One region of the Solibacillus sp. FSL R7-0668 genome, then DNA from elsewhere that is predicted to be linked to it. Evidence: predicted binding sites of a transcription regulator. Region 1 holds the regulator's gene; each other region holds the start of a gene.

Region 1 (4,370 bases):
TACATTCTCACCTTTCTAATATCCAATACTACAAAGGTATAAAAAAACAACCTGGAGAGCAAGTGTTTACTCTTCAAGTTGCTCCATATATTCCATATAGCGGCGGTGAACGGTAGCTTTACTAATCGGGATGCCTAGACCTTTTAAAGTCGTGGCAATTTCAGCAAATGTCAATCCCTTTTGACGTAATTTGACGATTTCTTCAATTGACACTTCTATACGTTCACGCCCCTCTGCATTCCCGCGATTTTTAAAATTATTTTGTGGCATATAGCCATTTTCAACAGCACGGCGCATACCACGTCGTATTTTGGCATTATGCATACGGCGCTGATATTCTTCAACAATTGCCAATATTTCAAGCAACATTGTGTCCATTTCATTTAATGCGATTGGGCCCGCATCATTTAATGTATAAACAGTGGCTTCATATTTTTGAATTAAATGGAGTACGGCCATTCGGGCATTACCTCGTCCTAAGCGCGTTTCATCTTGCACAAATAGGGCTTTTACTTGCTGCTCTTTCATAAAATCGAGCATATCTAATAATCCATCTCGATCTACTTCATACCCACTATGCTGATCTTTGTATACATAAAGCTCTGAATAGCCCAATGATTTCGCATAGCTTGTTAGCTCTTCTTGCTGGCGAACTAACGAGGTTTCTTGCGTGTCTTTTTCAGTACTAACACGGCAATATAATACTGCTTTACTTTGATTCATGATTTCTCGCTACCTTAACTGTCTTATCTCCTGATGATTCTTCGTCATTTAAGTTGGCAATATAGTTGGAATCCTGCTCTACAGGGACCATCAGTACTTGACCATATACTACCTTTTCATCTTGTAAGCCATTTTCCTTTTTTACAAAGTGAATCCAATCGTTCTTTGCCATTTTACCACGATATGTTTCTGCTAACGACCATAAAGTATCCCCCTGTGCAATGGTCACCTGTTCGTATTGTTCGATTTTTTCATCTTCAACGATAAAGAATGTAAACATAATAATAGAAAATGCCAGTACCATTGTTGTGAAACTGTTTAATTTGATTTTTTTCATCGTAAAAACCCCTTTAAAGAATGTATGTTCGGAATGTTTGTTCTCATAATAATACGAACATACGTTTTTGTCAACACCTTTTTCGAACCTATGTTTGCTTTTATTTATACATACTGATATACTGTAGTTAAGAAAATCGTATTATAAAGAGGTGAGTTCGTTGACACAAAAAATTTCTAAAAGGCAGCAAGCAATTTTAAATTTTATTAAAGATGAAGTACGTGCCAAAGGTTATCCACCATCCGTTCGCGAAATTGGAGAAGCGGTTGGTTTAGCTTCTAGTTCGACTGTTCACGGGCATTTAGCGCGTTTAGAAAGTAAAGGGCTTATCCGTCGCGACCCTACAAAGCCACGTGCAATTGAAGTATTAGATCAAGAAGCATTAACAATTCCGAAATCCGGTGTAATTCAAGTTCCTTTAATTGGAAAAGTTACTGCTGGATTGCCAATTTCAGCCATCGAGGACATTCAAGAATATTTCCCATTACCTGATACGTATGGCGCTTCTGAGGATGAATTATTTATGCTTGAGATTATGGGTGAATCGATGATTGAAGCAGGGATTCTAAATGGAGACTATGTAATCGTCAAAAAAACAGCGACAGCCAACAATGGGGAAATTGTTGTGGCCATGACTACGGAAGATGAAGCGACTGTCAAACGCTTCTACAAAGAAAAAACACATTTCCGTCTACAGCCCGAAAACAGTTCAATGGACCCTATTCTTGTGAATCAAGTTACTATTTTAGGTAAAGTAGTAGGATTGTATCGTAATATTCATTAAATAAAAAATCCTCCGCCAACTGACATGACTGAAGTGACCCCTAAAAGTTAGACACGGTTATTTCACTTAGGCAGCTTGGGTAAAATGAGTTCGGTATTGCACCGGACTCATTTTTAATTTTGCCTTCATGCGTTTCGTGTTGTAATAGTGTATATAGTTTTCAAGTTCCTTTTTAAAATGCTCGACGCTTTCAAATTCCTTTAAGTAAAGGAATTCAGACTTCATGATGCCAAAGAAATTCTCCATCACCGAATTGTCATAACAGTTCCCTTTACGTGACATGCTTTGCACAATGCCTCTCGATTGGAGCGCATGGCGATATTGTTTCATTTGATAATGCCAACCTTGATCGGAATGCATCAGTAGCTGGTGTTCCGCTGGTAATCGCTCTAACGCCTTCTCCAACATCTCAGAAACCAACGAATAGGTTGGTCTTGAGCCGATTGTATACGTGATAATTTCGCCATTAAATAAGTCTAAAACAGGCGATAAATAGAGCTTTTCGCCAAATAATTTAAACTCCGTAATATCTGTTACCCACTTCTCATTTGGGGCTTCAGCTGTAAAGTTGCGATCTAAAATATTTGGCGCAATTTTACCGACTGTCCCTTTATAAGACTTATATTTTTTCATACGCACTACGCACTTTAAACCAAGTTCTTTCATGATGCGTTGAACCTTTTTATGATTCACTTTTTGTCCACGATTCGCGAGCTCATCGCGAATACGACGATAGCCATAACGACCTTCGTGTTCCTCATAAATCGATTGAATATCATCTTTTAGTTTGGCATCTGGATCCGGTCGATGCATCTTCTTGACGTAATGATAGTATGTGCTACGTGGAATGCCTGCGAACTTCACAAGCGCCTTCACCGGGTATTTATGCCTTAATTCATAGATGACCTTTACTTTGTCTTCTTTGGTGATTTTTCCTTGGCTTGAACTAAGGCGTTCAACTTTTTTAAATACTCGTTTTCCATACGTAGCCGATTGATTTCTGCTTGAAGTGCTTCTGGTGAGCCTTCTACTGGTGTTTGTTTTAGTTGTGTATTTGTTTCTTTTTTCATGGATGGACGCCCCTTTTTCTTTGATTGAAGGGCATCGAATCCTTTTGTTTCAAACTGTTTTTGCCACTGTAGAATAGTGGATGGAGCTGCTATGCCAAAGATAGCTGCTGTTTCATTTAAGGACGTACCGTTTTCAATCATGAAGTTTAGTACGTCTAGTTTAAACTGTGCTGAATAATTTGTATATCGTTTTACAAATGCTTCTGCACCATTATGTTCGTATTGTTTCTTCCAAACCCGAATATTTTTTTCATCAGCCCCGATTGATTGAGCAATTGTTTTGAAGCTTTCATTGCCGTTCATATACCTTAGAACAGCTTGTAGTTTTTCTTCAGCTGTAAATTTAGCCATAAAAAATGCACCTCCAAATGTTAGATGTGTCTAACATTTGGGGTGCAGTTCACCAACTGACATGACGGAAGGATTTTTTTAATTCTTATAGTGAATTGCTGCATCTATAAAACTAGTAAATATTTTTTTAGAGGGGGCATCATTTTGTAGCCCTTCTGGATGCCACTGCACACCGATAAAATAGGGATGTTCTTGGTGTTCAATTCCTTCAATTACCCCATCCTTTGCCCGCGCATTCATTATAAAGCCTGGAGCAACTGCATCAACGGCCTGATGATGGAAAGAATTCGTTAAAATGGATTGTTCCCCAAGTATTTGTTGTAACTTTGACGGAAGTAGCTCAACGGTATGTGTTAGCTCATGACGCATTGACGCTTGAGTATGCTTAAGCACATTTTTTACTTGTGTATCAATATCTTGGTATAAAGTTCCACCAAATGCTACATTCATCACCTGTTCTCCTCGGCAAATTCCTAAAAGAGGCATATTGCGTTCAAAGGCTTTTTTAGCAATTAATAGATCACTTTGATCCCGTTCATCTATCACAGTTCCCAGTTTATAATGGGGCTCCTGACCAAAAATAAGTGGATTGACATCATATCCTCCAATTAATAATACTGCGCTTACACTACTTAGTATGGCATCAACCGTTCCTTCATCCACATACGGCAAACAAATAGGAATACCCCCAGCATGTTTGATCGCCTGAAGATACGTATTATTTATTTCCATTTTCCCTTCAACAGGGTGCATCGTTAAACCGATAATTGGTTTCATTATTCTCCTCCAGCAACACTCGTTTTACATGCCTCTACAAAGCTTTTAAACAACCGTTGTGCATGCATATTTCCAAGTGGCGCCAACTCTTCTGGATGCCATTGTACGGAAATACAATACGGATGATCCTCATGCTCCATCGCCTCAATTACGCCATCCTTCGCAACACCTGATAAAACAAGCCCTTCTCCAAGTTTACCAACCGCTTGATGATGATAGGTATTGACACGAAACTGATTTTCTTCAAAAATAGCTTTCATTTTTGGTGTAAGCACTTCCACATAATGTGCCAATGCACCGCGCTTCGATTGCTGTTTATGCCCAATTG
Region 2 (4,370 bases), 1.8 Mb from region 1:
AAAGTAGTCAAGCAAGGTATACGGTGTTGCCCCTGATTCTCTTAATGTTAAATGACGTGAATAGTTTTCAATGCCGGAGCAAAAGCCCATTTCCTTCATCATTTCTAAATCGTAATTGGTACGCTGCTCTAAGCGCTGCGCCTCTAACAAGCGGTCCTCTGCGCGCAATACGGCTAAGCGCTGTTCAAGCTCATTTTCAATATTTTCAATCGCAATTTTCATTTTTTCTTCACGCGTTACGAAGTGGGATGCTGGGAAAATCGCCACATGCTCTCGCTCTGCTAAAATTTCACCAGTTAATGCGTCCACCTCGCGAATGCGGTCGACTTCATCCCCAAAAAATTCAATGCGCAAACAGTGCTCATCCTTCGACGCTGGGAAAATTTCCACTACATCCCCACGCACCCGAAATGTTCCGCGCGTAAAGTTGATATCATTACGTTCATATTGAATATCGACTAATTTACGCAGCAGCTGATTGCGCTCAATGTCCATTCCGGTACGAATGGATACAACCATCTCACGGTATTCTTCTGGATTCCCTAACCCATAAATACAGGATACCGATGCAATAATAATGACGTCCTTGCGCTCAAATAATGCCGATGTCGCCGAGTGTCGTAGCTTGTCAATTTCATCATTGATGCTCGAATCCTTTTCGATATACGTATCCGTTTGGGGCACATAGGCTTCGGGCTGGAAATAATCATAGTAGCTGACAAAGTATTCAACGGCATTGTTTGGAAAAAATTCTTTAAACTCGCTATATAATTGACCTGCTAATGTTTTATTATGTGCCATGACTAATGTTGGTTTGTTGACTTCCTTAATGACGTTTGAAATCGTAAACGTCTTCCCGGTACCCGTAGCGCCAAGTAATGTTTGATGACGCTTGCCTTCTTTGATGCCTTGTACAAGTTGTTTAATTGCTTCAGGCTGATCTCCAGCGGGCTTGTACGCCGACTGAATTGTAAAAGTGTCTGTCATAATTGCGGTCCTTTCTATCGATGTTTTGTTAATTCTATTTTAGCATACCCATTTTTAATTGACGATTATTTTGCGAACATATATTCGAAACTTTATTTAGAGTCAATATATGGGGCTGATTTTTCCAATCCTCTTTAGATAAACAGGCTAATGCTGCTTTGCTTTGTCCAAGGATATTTGCGACCTTTTGATTTTATTTGCAACTTTAAAGTTTTATTTGTGGTTTTCGCGTGGATATTTGCGGTTTTCAAAGTTTATTTGCGAAATAATCAAAGTTATTTGCGTTTTCCACCATCTATTTACAAGTACCCTATTTTTCATTTTATTTGAACGCACAGAAAAAGCTACCTAGCCATTTAGGTAGCTTTTTCGGATTAAGAAATGGGTGCTTCCATTAGTTCTTTTAATTCGGAAGCATACGTATGGAAATCTCGTTCGTTTTTCTGATCTAATGAATTATCGATTAGCTTTTTTAATTGTTCGATACGGTGTATACGTTGTAATCGACTTATAAATAAATCTAAATAAATTTCACTTAACAACTTTTCTGCTTGGTTTCCTGTTGGCTGCTGGCCGACTGCTTTTAAAAAGTCTGTATATGAATAATATTTATCCATCGATATCACCTCGATCTCTTTTTTCCATTATAAGATAAACTCCATTTAATTTGCAATATATTCTGAATAATTATCTAGTGACAGAATTTTCTAAAAATAATGTTGATTTTTGACTTTTTATGCATTAATTTAGATATATAGTGGAAATTTAAGTATTTTTTCATAAGAAAGGAGATTAAAATGGTTCAAAATCCCAAACAACACAATAAGTACTATATTACCAACTCGACGTATTGTTTAATTTCGCAGCCCATTTCCGGTAAGGTTTTTACTGAAGTGTTAGACAAGCACGGCAAAACGACCATGTCCTACCCACCGCTCCGAGTGATTCGACAGACCTGCTCATTAAATGGTTCGACATTTGAGGCGACGACAAAGCAGGCAAAGGAATTTTTAGGGCATAATCGACATAAAGTACCGATTATGGTTGCCTATAATTTTGGCGATCCTTGCGTTATATTCCCTTTATTTTCACCTCGTTCTAAGCAAAATATTTGGGTGACCGTCAATGCCATTATTAATATTGAAGAAGTGAACGAATCGACATTGGTGACATTTGTCAATGGCTCAGAATGCATTTTCCCTGTCCATTTGAAATCATTTAATCAGCAATACGTAAGAGCTGTTCTTTATTATAAAAATCTCATATTACAACGCAAAGCTTTACTATAAGTTAAGACGTTCCTATATATTCAGCAAGAAGTAACTCACTCTGATTACGAAGGCGAATATTCGAATATCTTCTACACTCCATGACCTCACCAAAATAAAAATGATACTCGGTAAACAAATCATCCGTTTTCCCTCTCACTAAGCGCATCTGATGAAGTGTAAAATAGTCCTTCGTTGCCATTAAATCTCGCTCAATTTTGTTGCGCGTAGCATCAATTAACTGTAAGTATGGCGTTTTAAACTTGAACGGACTTTGCTCGATAATTTGTTGATCTTTTTCTAGGATGATTAACAATAACGGCAAATATATGCCTGATTCATAATACGGAATCGTTCCAGAAGGGATTTGTAGCAAGGAAAATTCCTCCTTTATAAAAAAGAACATTCGTTCGTATTTATTATCACATATCTTCATCTATTTGACAAGTCCCAATTACATCTAACTAAATTTTCACTATAAAAAAGGGAATGCCCTATTCTCGGACATTCCCTTTATTCATTAATATGAAATTTTTGAACGTAAATACGCTGTTATGAATACATCTAAATCGCCATCCATCACCGCGCCAACATTCCCTGTTTCTGCGCTTGTACGGTGATCCTTAACCATTGAATAAGGATGGAATACGTACGAACGAATTTGTGAGCCCCAGCCGATTTCCTTTTGCTCGCCACGGATTTCATCGAGCTGTGCTTGTTGTTTTTCGATTTCTAATTGATAGAGCTTAGATTTTAACATCTTCATCGCTGCATCACGGTTTTTAATTTGAGAACGCTCTGCCTGACATTGTACAACAACCCCAGTTGGCGTATGGGTAATACGAACAGCAGAGTCCGTCGTATTAATATGCTGACCACCAGCACCTGTGGCACGATACGTATCGATTTTTAAATCCTCGTTACGCACATCAATTTCGATTTCATCATTAAATTCTGGCATGACATCACAAGAAACGAATGATGTATGACGGCGACCTGATGAGTCGAACGGTGAAATACGCACTAGACGATGTACCCCTTTTTCAGCCTTTAAATAGCCATATGCATTATGACCGGAAATTTTTAACGTCACCGATTTAATTCCCGCTTCATCGCCTGGTAAATAGTCCAATGTTTCGACTTTAAAGCCGCGCTTATCTGCCCAACGCTGATACATGCGTAAAAGCATCGAACCCCAGTCTTGAGACTCTGTACCGCCCGCACCTGGATGCAGCTCTAAAATGGCATTGTTTTTATCATATGGCTCTGATAACAGCATTTGCAATTCGAATGCTTCCATCTTTCCCTTGAATTCTGTTAGCTCATCGCCAAGCTCTTCTTGTAGTTCTTCATCTGGTTCTTCGCGTAATAATTCTAATGTCATTTCTAGGTTTTCTTGCGTTGCGATTAACTCGTTGTATTCGTTCACGACCGCTTTAATGCCGTTCAATTCATTAATAATTGTTTGCGCGCCTTGCTGGTCATTCCAGAAGTTAGGCTCCAGCATTAGCTCATCTAATTCTTGAATACGTGCCTCTTTGTTTTCTAAGTCAAAGAGACCCCCTAAAGTCCGCTAGTTTTGTAGCTGTATTTTCGAGTGCATTGCGCACATCTGCTAATTCAATCATATCTGTTCCTCCGAAGTTTATTCATTGTAAAAAGCAAACTAGGTCATTGAGTTTGGTTTCAATGACCTCGTTTGATTGGCTTTATTGTCCTACGCCGTGGCATGATTTGTATTTTTTACCGCTACCGCATGGGCATGGATCATTACGTCCGATGTTTTCAGCTTTACGTGTTGGTAATTTTTTCGGCTTTGCTGCGCCCTCTTCTTTCGGGTTCACCGCTTGACCTTTTGCTACCTCTTCACGCTGTAAGTTACTGCGAATTTCTGCCTTTAACGCATATTTCGCCACATCTTCACGGATTGCTGCGACCATTTCCTCGAACATTGCGAAGCCTTCTTGTTGGTATTCACGTAGCGGATCGTTTTGTCCATATGCACGTAAATGAATCCCTTGACGTAGCTGATCCATCGCATCGATATGATCAATCCATTTCGTATCGATTGAACGCAGTAAGATTACCTTTTCAAATTCCCGCATACGCTCGGCT
Region 3 (4,370 bases), 1.5 Mb from region 1:
ACATGTTCTGATTGGCTTATTTTTTGTCGTCTTCGAATAATTCTAATTCGTCGAGTTCCTCTTCTTCAGGTGTATCATGTGAGCCGATTGTATAGCCAATATCGCCACCGATGCCGAAGTTTTGTCGGATTTTCTCAGCGACCTCTTCACGAATAGCTGGGTTTTCTTTTAAGAAGGCTTTTACATTTTCGCGACCTTGACCGATTCGCTCATTGTTGTAAGAATACCAAGAACCGCTCTTTTGAATAATTTCTAATTCTGCACCGATGTCCACGATTTCCCCTTCTTTTGAAATCCCTTCACCGTACATAATATCCACTTCTGCTGTGCGGAATGGTGGTGCTACTTTATTTTTTACGACTTTAATTTTTGTTTTGTTACCAACGATTTCTGTCCCTTGCTTAATCGCTTCACCACGACGTACTTCTAAACGGATGGATGAATAGAATTTTAAAGCCCGTCCACCTGTAGTTGTTTCTGGATTCCCGAACATGACACCGATTTTTTCACGTACTTGGTTGATGAAGATGGCAAGTGTATTCGATTTGTTAATAACACCTGATAATTTACGTAAGGCTTGAGACATTAAACGCGCTTGTAGACCCATATGTGAGTCACCCATTTCGCCCTCAATCTCTGCTTTTGGTACTAATGCTGCTACAGAGTCAATAACGATAATATCAATCGCACCAGAACGTACTAATGCTTCAGCGATTTCAAGTGCTTGTTCACCAGTATCTGGCTGGGCTAATAGTAAATCGTCAATATTGACACCAAGCTTTTGTGCATAGACTGGGTCTAATGCGTGCTCTGCATCGATAAATGCTGCTGTACCACCATTTGCTTGAATTTCTGCGATAGCATGTAATGTAACAGTTGTTTTACCTGAAGACTCTGGGCCGTAGACTTCCACAATTCGTCCACGTGGATAACCGCCAACGCCTAATGCCGCATCAATAGCGATTGAGCCTGATGAAGATGTCTCAATTTTACGGTCTGTGTTTTCACCTAACTTCATGACAGAACCTTTACCGAATTGTTTTTCAATTTGCTTTAGTGCCATATCTAACGCTGCTTTACGATCGCTCAAAAGATTTCCTCCTTAAGAAAAAGCTTTATTGTTTTATGTCTCTATTATACTTGTTAATGAGATAACATTCAAGAAAAAAGCGAACGTATTTTCGGTTTTATTTGAAACTCTCTATTTCACCTTATTTTATACGATGAAAATTACTATTTGCTAGTGTTTTTATTTAGTATAACCAAGCTTATTCAATTCACGCATCAAATAGCTACATGTAAATTTCACCGCACGTAAGCGATTTGTATTTCGCGCACCCGATAATTGTAGACGATGCGTAGCAGGGGGCTGATCACCAATTGCAAGACCAATCCAAACCGTACCAGCTGGCTGGCCGTAATGACTACCAGGACCTGCTACTCCTGTTAAGCCAATACCAATATCGGTGCCAAATTTTTGTCGTACCTTTAATGCCATCTCGGCTGCACATTCACTGCTTACAACACTGTAACGTTCGATTAACTGCGGAGATATGCCTAATTGCTTAATTTTTGCTTGCTCTGAGTATGTGATGACGCCACCTTCTAATACAGAAGAAACGCCCGAAACTTCTGCAAGCTCGGATTGAAATAGCCCAGCCGTTAAGCTTTCTGCGGCGGCAATTGTTAATTTATTTTGAAGCAGCATTTCGACAAGTTTTGATGCAAGAGAATCGTCATTATCACCATAATGATAGTCCCCTACGATATCCAAAATTTCGCGTTTTTTTTCTTCGATTAACAGATACGCTTGATGTTCGTTGTCCGCTTTCGCTGTAATACGTAGCGTCACCTCGCCATCAGCGGCAAGTGGGGCAACGGTTGGATTTGTTTGGGTATCTAATATCGACTGCACATGCACCTCTAGCTCTGCTTCTCCAATGCCATAAAATCGAAGCACATGGGAAGCAATGACCCCACCATCATGAAGTAGTGCCGCAAGCTTTGGCTTTGCTTCAAATTGAAACATCGGCTCTAGCTCCCTTGGTGGACCTGGCAAAAGCATATAATGTTGCTTTCCTTGTTTTAACAGCATGCCCGGTGCCATCCCATGATGATTCGTTAATACGTCACAGCCCTGTATAACGAGTGCCTGCTTACGGTTATTATCCGTCATCACACGCTTTTGCTTGTTAAAGAACTGTTCAATTGCATGAAGCGCCACTTCGTCCATAACAAGCTCACGTTGTAAGTGCTGGGCAATGGTTTCTTTCGTTAGATCGTCTTTTGTTGGACCTAAGCCGCCCGAAAAGATAATTAAATCCGCGCGCTGCTCTGCAATTTGAATTGCTTCCACTAAACGCGCTCGATTATCTCCAACAACTGTATGATAAAAAACATTAACACCAAGCTCCGAAAGCTGGCTTGATATAAATTTGGCATTGGTATTGGCGATTTGTCCTAATAATAATTCCGAGCCTACCGCAATAATTTCTGCATTCATTGGATTTCCCCCTTAAATTTAAGAAAACCCGCACTATTTCTAGTACGAGTTGTTTTAAGTTAGCTTGCTTTATTTTGAATCTAATAACACGCGACGATTTAGATAGAAGTAATCCCATCCAGACCATAATGTGAAGAATAATGCGACATACAGCATAATATCATCAAACGGAATACCGATTAATGTAAAAATCGTATTGTGTAAAATTAACGCTGAGATTGCAACAATTTGCGCCCATGTTTTAATTTTACCTAATTGGTTGGCTGCCACAACTTCCCCTTGCCCTGCTAAAATTAAGCGTAGGCCCGTTACTGCAAACTCACGAGAAATAATAATAATCACAAGCCACGCTGGCGCTAAACCAATTTCTACTAGTAAAATAAACGCAGCGGATACTAATAATTTATCGGCCAGTGGGTCTAAGAACTTTCCTAGATTTGTGACTAAATTGTATTTACGCGCATAATAGCCGTCTACCCAGTCTGTAGCTGACGCAATAATAAAGATCAGTGCCCCTACAAAATAGTTCACTTGCATTTCTGCGCCAAATAGCGTCATATTTCCCCAACCAAAGTCAAACATCATTACAATGACAAATACCGGGATCAGTAAAATTCGTGACACTGTAATCTTATTTGGAATGTTCATTTATTAACACCTTTCATCTGAAAGAAAAGAGCCATCCTAATAGATGACTACTGTCCTTGTTGTTCTTTCACTAACTTTAAAATAATGTTTTGTGTCGTACGATCTTGTACATACGGCACTTCTTCGTCATTTACATATACTTTAGCCACTTTTGAGTTTCCTAAACGGATTCGCGCATAATTATTCGCAGTTGAATCATGTTCAATCACATCACCTGCATTATAGGATTTCGCTTCCACCTGCTCTTGACGCTGCTCGTTACGAATACCTACCCATGTTAAGCCTGATACTTCAATTCGAACCTTTAATGTGTCTGTACCCGTTACCTCATAGATTGTATTTTCACCTTCTGCAACACCTGGGCTGATGACTTGCACAACTTCTGGCTCTGTTTGCACAGGCTCTTGTGGCTGCGCATCTTCTTCTGTGTCATCCTCTTCTGTTACTTCTGGTTTGGTTTGTGGAGAATTCGGGTTTTTTACATACTCGATTGGCTTATTGTCATCTTCTCCTCCGATATCCGGAACATTGTTTGCCTTTTGCATATACAGCGTTGTGATGACCACTAAAATAACAATCGCAAATAAGGCAACAATCAGTTTTGGCATAGCCTCCATCATCTTATTATTCGTGGAAGCCTTCATCTTATGTCTACTTGGACTTTGTGTAAAGGATTGTGCTACTTCTTCCTTTTGTACTGCTGGAATATCACTGCGGTACTCAGTAAGAATTTGCTCTGCATCTAATCCTACTGCCTCTGCATATTGCTTAATAAATGCACGAACGTAAAAAGAACCCGGCATAATCGAATAGTTACCTTCTTCAATTCCGATTAAATAGCGCTTTTGAATTTTCGTAATTTCCTGCAAATCATCTAAGCTATATCCCTTCGCTAATCTCGCCTCTTTTAAGCGAGCTCCTAGTTCCGTCAAAAAAAACACCTACTTTTAATATATTCAACAAATTATTTTAACAACCAGCGCCGTTAAAATTAGCGATGAACTAAACATTAAATCCCCCGAAGCCACCAAAATCACTCGTATTGGAAAATAAATCATTTTTTTGAATACTTTCGTACGTAATTTCTTCGTCTGGATGATTGCGCAACTCAATAATATAATCGAAATCCTCTAATTTATAAGATGAATGCTGGACAAAAAGATCCGGATGTTCAATTACTTTAATGGTTGGCATTCCCATAATTTCACGTACTAATTGT
Region 4 (4,370 bases), 1.8 Mb from region 1:
CGAATTTTAGACGGCTGGTCGGAGCTTAGAAATATGCTGTTAATGGGCTTTGTTTTATCACTAATTATTTCATTATTTAGTGTTGTAATTGGGCTGACAATCTCGCTTGAATTATTAGTGGCAGTATTTTTAATTAGTCTAATTGGTTTATTTGCTTTTATGTATCATTTACTTTCGCCAATTATCTTGATGACGCTCGCATTTTGTGTCATTGTGTGGATGGATTGGCAAGATTGGTCGTATTCGTTTTGGGGCATTGATCTAGTAGCACGTAATGTTGTGGATGACTTAGTGATAACGGTTCCTGTGCTTGCTGGGCTATTGTTAATGGCGGAAGGGATATTAATTCGTCGTAATGGGGCTAAGTTTGCATCGCCAATAGTTGAAACGACAAAGCGTGGGCTGAATGGCATTGCCTATTATAGTAAGCAGCTTTGGCTATTGCCACTTGTGACCATTATTCCGGGGGACGGCATACCAAACTTTGCGCCTTATTGGCCACAGTTTACAATTGGGGCAGAGCAGTTTTCAGTCGTTGTTTTCCCATTTATTATTGGATTCCAGCAAATGGTGCGTCAAAAGCTGCCGATTTATGTGTATCCGAAAATGGGGAATAGCATCATTCTTACGGGCCAATTGGTATTGATTGTCGGTTTACTGGCTTACTTCATGCCAGTGCTTGGCGCAGCTGCATTAGCATTGGGTGCGATTTCACGGACGGTGATTGGTGTTGTCTATAGCCGTTCAGAGGATCGCAATAGCTATGCGGTCATTCGTAGTGATAAGGGCATTATGATTGCGGGCGTACTGCCAAATTCGCCAGCACAAAAAATGGGCTTAGTTGCTGGAGAAGTGATTAAACGTGTAAATGGGCAAGATGTGTTCAATGAGGACGAACTGTATGCAGCGTTGCAAATTAATGCAGCACATTGTCGACTAGAAGTACTCGATCATTCAGGAGAGCTACGTTTGACACAGCATGTCGTTCATCGTGAAGATAATCATAAGATCGGCTTATTAGTTGTAAAGTAAATGGCAGGAACCTCATGGATGTGGGGTTCTTTTTCTGTTGTAGGAGTATAGTAATTATCTACATAAGGTAGAACTGTTTGTGTTATTTTGACGAGTATGGCGTTTTTCTGAATGATGATGTTTATCACTGTTGAGGATTGTGAAGTATGTTATTATAACAATAAGATTCGTTATTCCGATTTCCCAAAATTAATAGGGAAGTTTGTCGTTAATAGCAGGAGATGGGTTGTATGTTTGATTGGATTAGCATTGATAATGTTGAATTATTAATTGAAAAATATAAGTTGCTCGGGCCTTGGTTTAGTGTGTTATTAACGTTGATTGAATCATTTTTACCGTTTTTGCCGCTGTTTGTCATTGTCGTGGCAAATGCGGGTGCATACGGCCTGTTTTGGGGCTTTATATTATCATGGCTTGCAACGGTAGCGGGTTCTTATTTATTTTTCTTAATGATTCGTTATTTTGGCAGTCATCGATTTTTACAAAAACTGAAGGCGCAAAAGCAAGTAAAGCAGCTGATTCACTGGGTCGATGTACGTGGCTTCACACCTTTAATTGTGCTGCTCTGTTTACCATTTACCCCAATTGTTGTTGTCAATACTGTAGCGGGATTATCCCACTTAAAAAAGAAATATTATTTTTTAACGCTACTTATTTCAAAGCCGGTCATGATTTTTTTAATTAGTTATTTAGGAAGTGACTTGCGCGCCATTTTGAGCTCGCCAATGAAGATTGTTGTATCCATCTTAATCATTATGATTATTTGGTTGCTCGGTAAAGCGATTGAACGTTATTTAACTAAGCGTGTCGAACGTGACTTACGTCAAATTAAATCACATAAATAATAAATGTAAACGTTGCTACGGTCAAAAATAGCAGCGTTTTTCCATATTTGTTTAAGAACAAACGTTCCTATGTTATAATGGGTTTATTAAGAAAAGTGAGGTGTCGGTGATGACATTGCGTGTAATTTCTGGTCGTGCAGGTACGGGGAAATCCACATTCATTCAGAAGGAAATTGTCGACGATTTAAAGACAAATGCACTTGGCCATCCGATTTTTATTTTAGTACCAGACCAAATGACGTTTTCGACAGAGTATGAGCTGACGAATCATTACGAAATTGAAGGGCTGATGCGCGCGCAAGTCATGACATTTAAACGACTTGCTTGGTTTGTGCTGCAAAATGAGGGCGGTATTGCGCGTGAACGTATTGATAATACTGGCTATCGCATGCTATTACGCCGAATTTTAGAAGAACATCAAGAAGAATTTCTCCTCTTTAAGCAGGCCGCGGGAAAACGAGGCTTTACAAAAGAAGTCGAGCAAATTTTAAAGGAATTTAATCAGTACAATATTGATGTAGCTTCGATTCAACCACTCATAGAGGCATTGCGCTTAAATGGTGCGAGTGAAGTGCTGCTCCATAAAATGCATGATATCGAGATTATTTTACAGCAATTGCAGCTGCGCATTGGGGCTGAATATGTTGATGGCGACGGCTATTTTCCATTATTGCTAGAGCGTATCCCAAAGATGGAAAGTCTACGCGAGACACATGTTTACTTAGACGGCTTCGTGTCGTTTAATGGCCAGGAATTTTCCATTTTAAAAGAATTACTCCTCTATGCGAAGCGTGTCACATTAGTGCTGCCTATGGATGATCCGCAGGCTGAAAAGCTAGACGGTTCAACGTTTTATCGTGCGGCCATGACCTACGATAAAGTGAAGCATGAATTGGCCAAGCTACAATTTGAACGAGGGATTGTCATTGAAGAAGAGCCGCGCGTGCATTTTACAATCAATTACCGTAGCAATAACCGCGATTTACAGCAAATTGAACGCAGCTTTAATGAGCCGTTTGTGACACCTGTCGAAGCATTGGGGAATGCGCAAATTATCGAAGGAGTGAATCCGCGCGCAGAGGTGCAAGGTATTGCCCAGGAAATAAAGAAATTAATTGTCGAGCAAGGGCTGCGTTATAAGGATATCGGAATCATGTATCGACAAGCAGATGTCTATGATCCAATCATTGGTACGACATTTACACAATATGAAATTCCCTATTTCTCCAACGAAAAGCGTGCGATGCTGTACCATCCGCTCATTGAATTTAGTCGTTCCGTTTTAGAAATTATTACGTCGAATTGGAAATATGAGCCCGTATTTCGAAGTGTGAAAACCGACCTCTATTTTCCCTACAATGCGAATTTAGCAACGATGCGCGACCGTGCGGATATTTTAGAGAACTTTGTCATCGCCAAGGGGATTGTGCATGATCGTTGGTTCGATGACAAGGTTTGGCATTATCGCCGATTTAAATCATTAGAAAAAGTAAATGCGGTGCAAACAAAGGATGAGCAAGAGCACGAAGCACTATTAAAATCGGTACGTGATTTAATTGTTGAGCCGGTTGCAAACTTGCAGCGAAAGTTAAAGGGGAAGGTAACGGGTCGTGACATTGTTGTTGCCTTGTATGAGTTTATGGAAGCGCTTGATGTTTATAAAAAGCTAGTGAAAATGCAGGAGCAAGAGGAAAAAACGCATGCACTGCAAAAGTCACTGGAGCATGAGCAAGCATGGAACGGCTGGGTTCATATTTTGGAGCAATTTGATTTCATGTTTGGCGATAAGGAAATGATGCTAGAGGATGCTGCACAAATTTTAGATGAAGGCTTTGAATCCTTACAGTTTTCAAGTGTGCCACCAACACTTGATGAAGTAACGGTTTCGACATTAGAATTTGCCCGATTCGGTAATAAAAAGGCGATTTTCATTATTGGCGTCAACGATGGGGTCTATCCAATGCGTATGGATGAGGGGGGGCTTTTATCGGATGCAGAGCGTGAAGTATTTGAAAAGGCGGATATCGAGCTGGCCCCTGGGATTAAGAGCCGTCTGTTACAGGAGAGCTTTTTATTTTACCGCGCCATTGCTTCACCGACTGATTATTTATACATTACGTATGCGAGCGCGGATGAAGAAAGTAAAGGGAAGCTCCCATCGATTTATATCAATCGTTTGCATAAAATGTTCGAGGTAAAATCAGATGAAAAAACAGAACCAATCCGCACATTAAAACAGCGTCAAGTGGTGGCCGACCCACTGGATGAGCAATATGCGGAATATGTGCTGGATTATTTACGCCATCCATCCCCTGCGATTGGCTTTTTAATGACACAGCTCAAACAAGCACAATTTGAGCGTCGGGAAATTCCGGAACAATGGCAGGCGTTAAAGGTGTTTTATGAGCGGGAAGGCAAATGGCAGCATGTGCTCCATCGTGTATCCCAACCCCTTTATCAAACGAATGAAGCGCAAAGCCTGACAGAAGAAAC

The links. The regulator LexA, encoded in region 1, represses DNA repair genes until DNA is damaged. The targets are predictions, from matches to a motif close to CGAACATATGTTCG.
Region 2: uvrB (excinuclease ABC subunit UvrB) is a predicted target of LexA. The motif match lies at 1,061-1,074, and genes of this name have one in related genera.
Region 3: recA (recombinase RecA) is a predicted target of LexA. The motif match lies at 1,171-1,184, and genes of this name have one in related genera.
Region 4: addB (helicase-exonuclease AddAB subunit AddB) is a predicted target of LexA. The motif match lies at 1,932-1,945, and genes of this name have one in related genera.

Annotation. Positions count from the first base shown of each region.
Region 1 is NZ_JBBOUU010000001.1:2,574,477-2,578,846, forward strand. Features, by position in the region: gene MKX47_RS12895 (DUF896 domain-containing protein) at 1-1, opposite strand, end outside; gene MKX47_RS12900 (YneB family resolvase-like protein) at 67-723, opposite strand; gene yneA (cell division suppressor protein YneA) at 710-1,060, opposite strand; gene lexA (transcriptional repressor LexA) at 1,221-1,844, shown strand; gene MKX47_RS12915 (IS3 family transposase) at 1,911-2,954, opposite strand; partial or broken gene MKX47_RS12920 (transposase) at 2,870-3,265, opposite strand; gene MKX47_RS12925 (gamma-glutamyl-gamma-aminobutyrate hydrolase family protein) at 3,344-4,042, opposite strand; gene MKX47_RS12930 (gamma-glutamyl-gamma-aminobutyrate hydrolase family protein) at 4,042-4,370, opposite strand, start outside.
Region 2 is NZ_JBBOUU010000001.1:738,537-742,906, reverse strand. Features, by position in the region: gene uvrB (excinuclease ABC subunit UvrB) at 1-987, opposite strand, end outside; gene MKX47_RS03380 (IDEAL domain-containing protein) at 1,362-1,604, opposite strand; gene MKX47_RS03375 (competence protein ComK) at 1,785-2,276, shown strand; gene MKX47_RS03370 (hypothetical protein) at 2,278-2,631, opposite strand; one part of gene prfB (peptide chain release factor 2) at 2,776-3,807, opposite strand; one part of gene prfB (peptide chain release factor 2) at 3,809-3,883, opposite strand; gene secA (preprotein translocase subunit SecA) at 3,965-4,370, opposite strand, start outside.
Region 3 is NZ_JBBOUU010000001.1:1,094,327-1,098,696, reverse strand. Features, by position in the region: gene recA (recombinase RecA) at 17-1,090, opposite strand; gene MKX47_RS05095 (competence/damage-inducible protein A) at 1,250-2,503, opposite strand; gene pgsA (CDP-diacylglycerol--glycerol-3-phosphate 3-phosphatidyltransferase) at 2,573-3,151, opposite strand; gene MKX47_RS05085 (helix-turn-helix domain-containing protein) at 3,199-4,092, opposite strand; gene MKX47_RS05080 (DUF3388 domain-containing protein) at 4,154-4,370, opposite strand, start outside.
Region 4 is NZ_JBBOUU010000001.1:754,003-758,372, forward strand. Features, by position in the region: gene MKX47_RS03425 (PDZ domain-containing protein) at 1-1,032, shown strand, start outside; gene MKX47_RS03430 (TVP38/TMEM64 family protein) at 1,263-1,877, shown strand; gene addB (helicase-exonuclease AddAB subunit AddB) at 1,987-4,370, shown strand, end outside.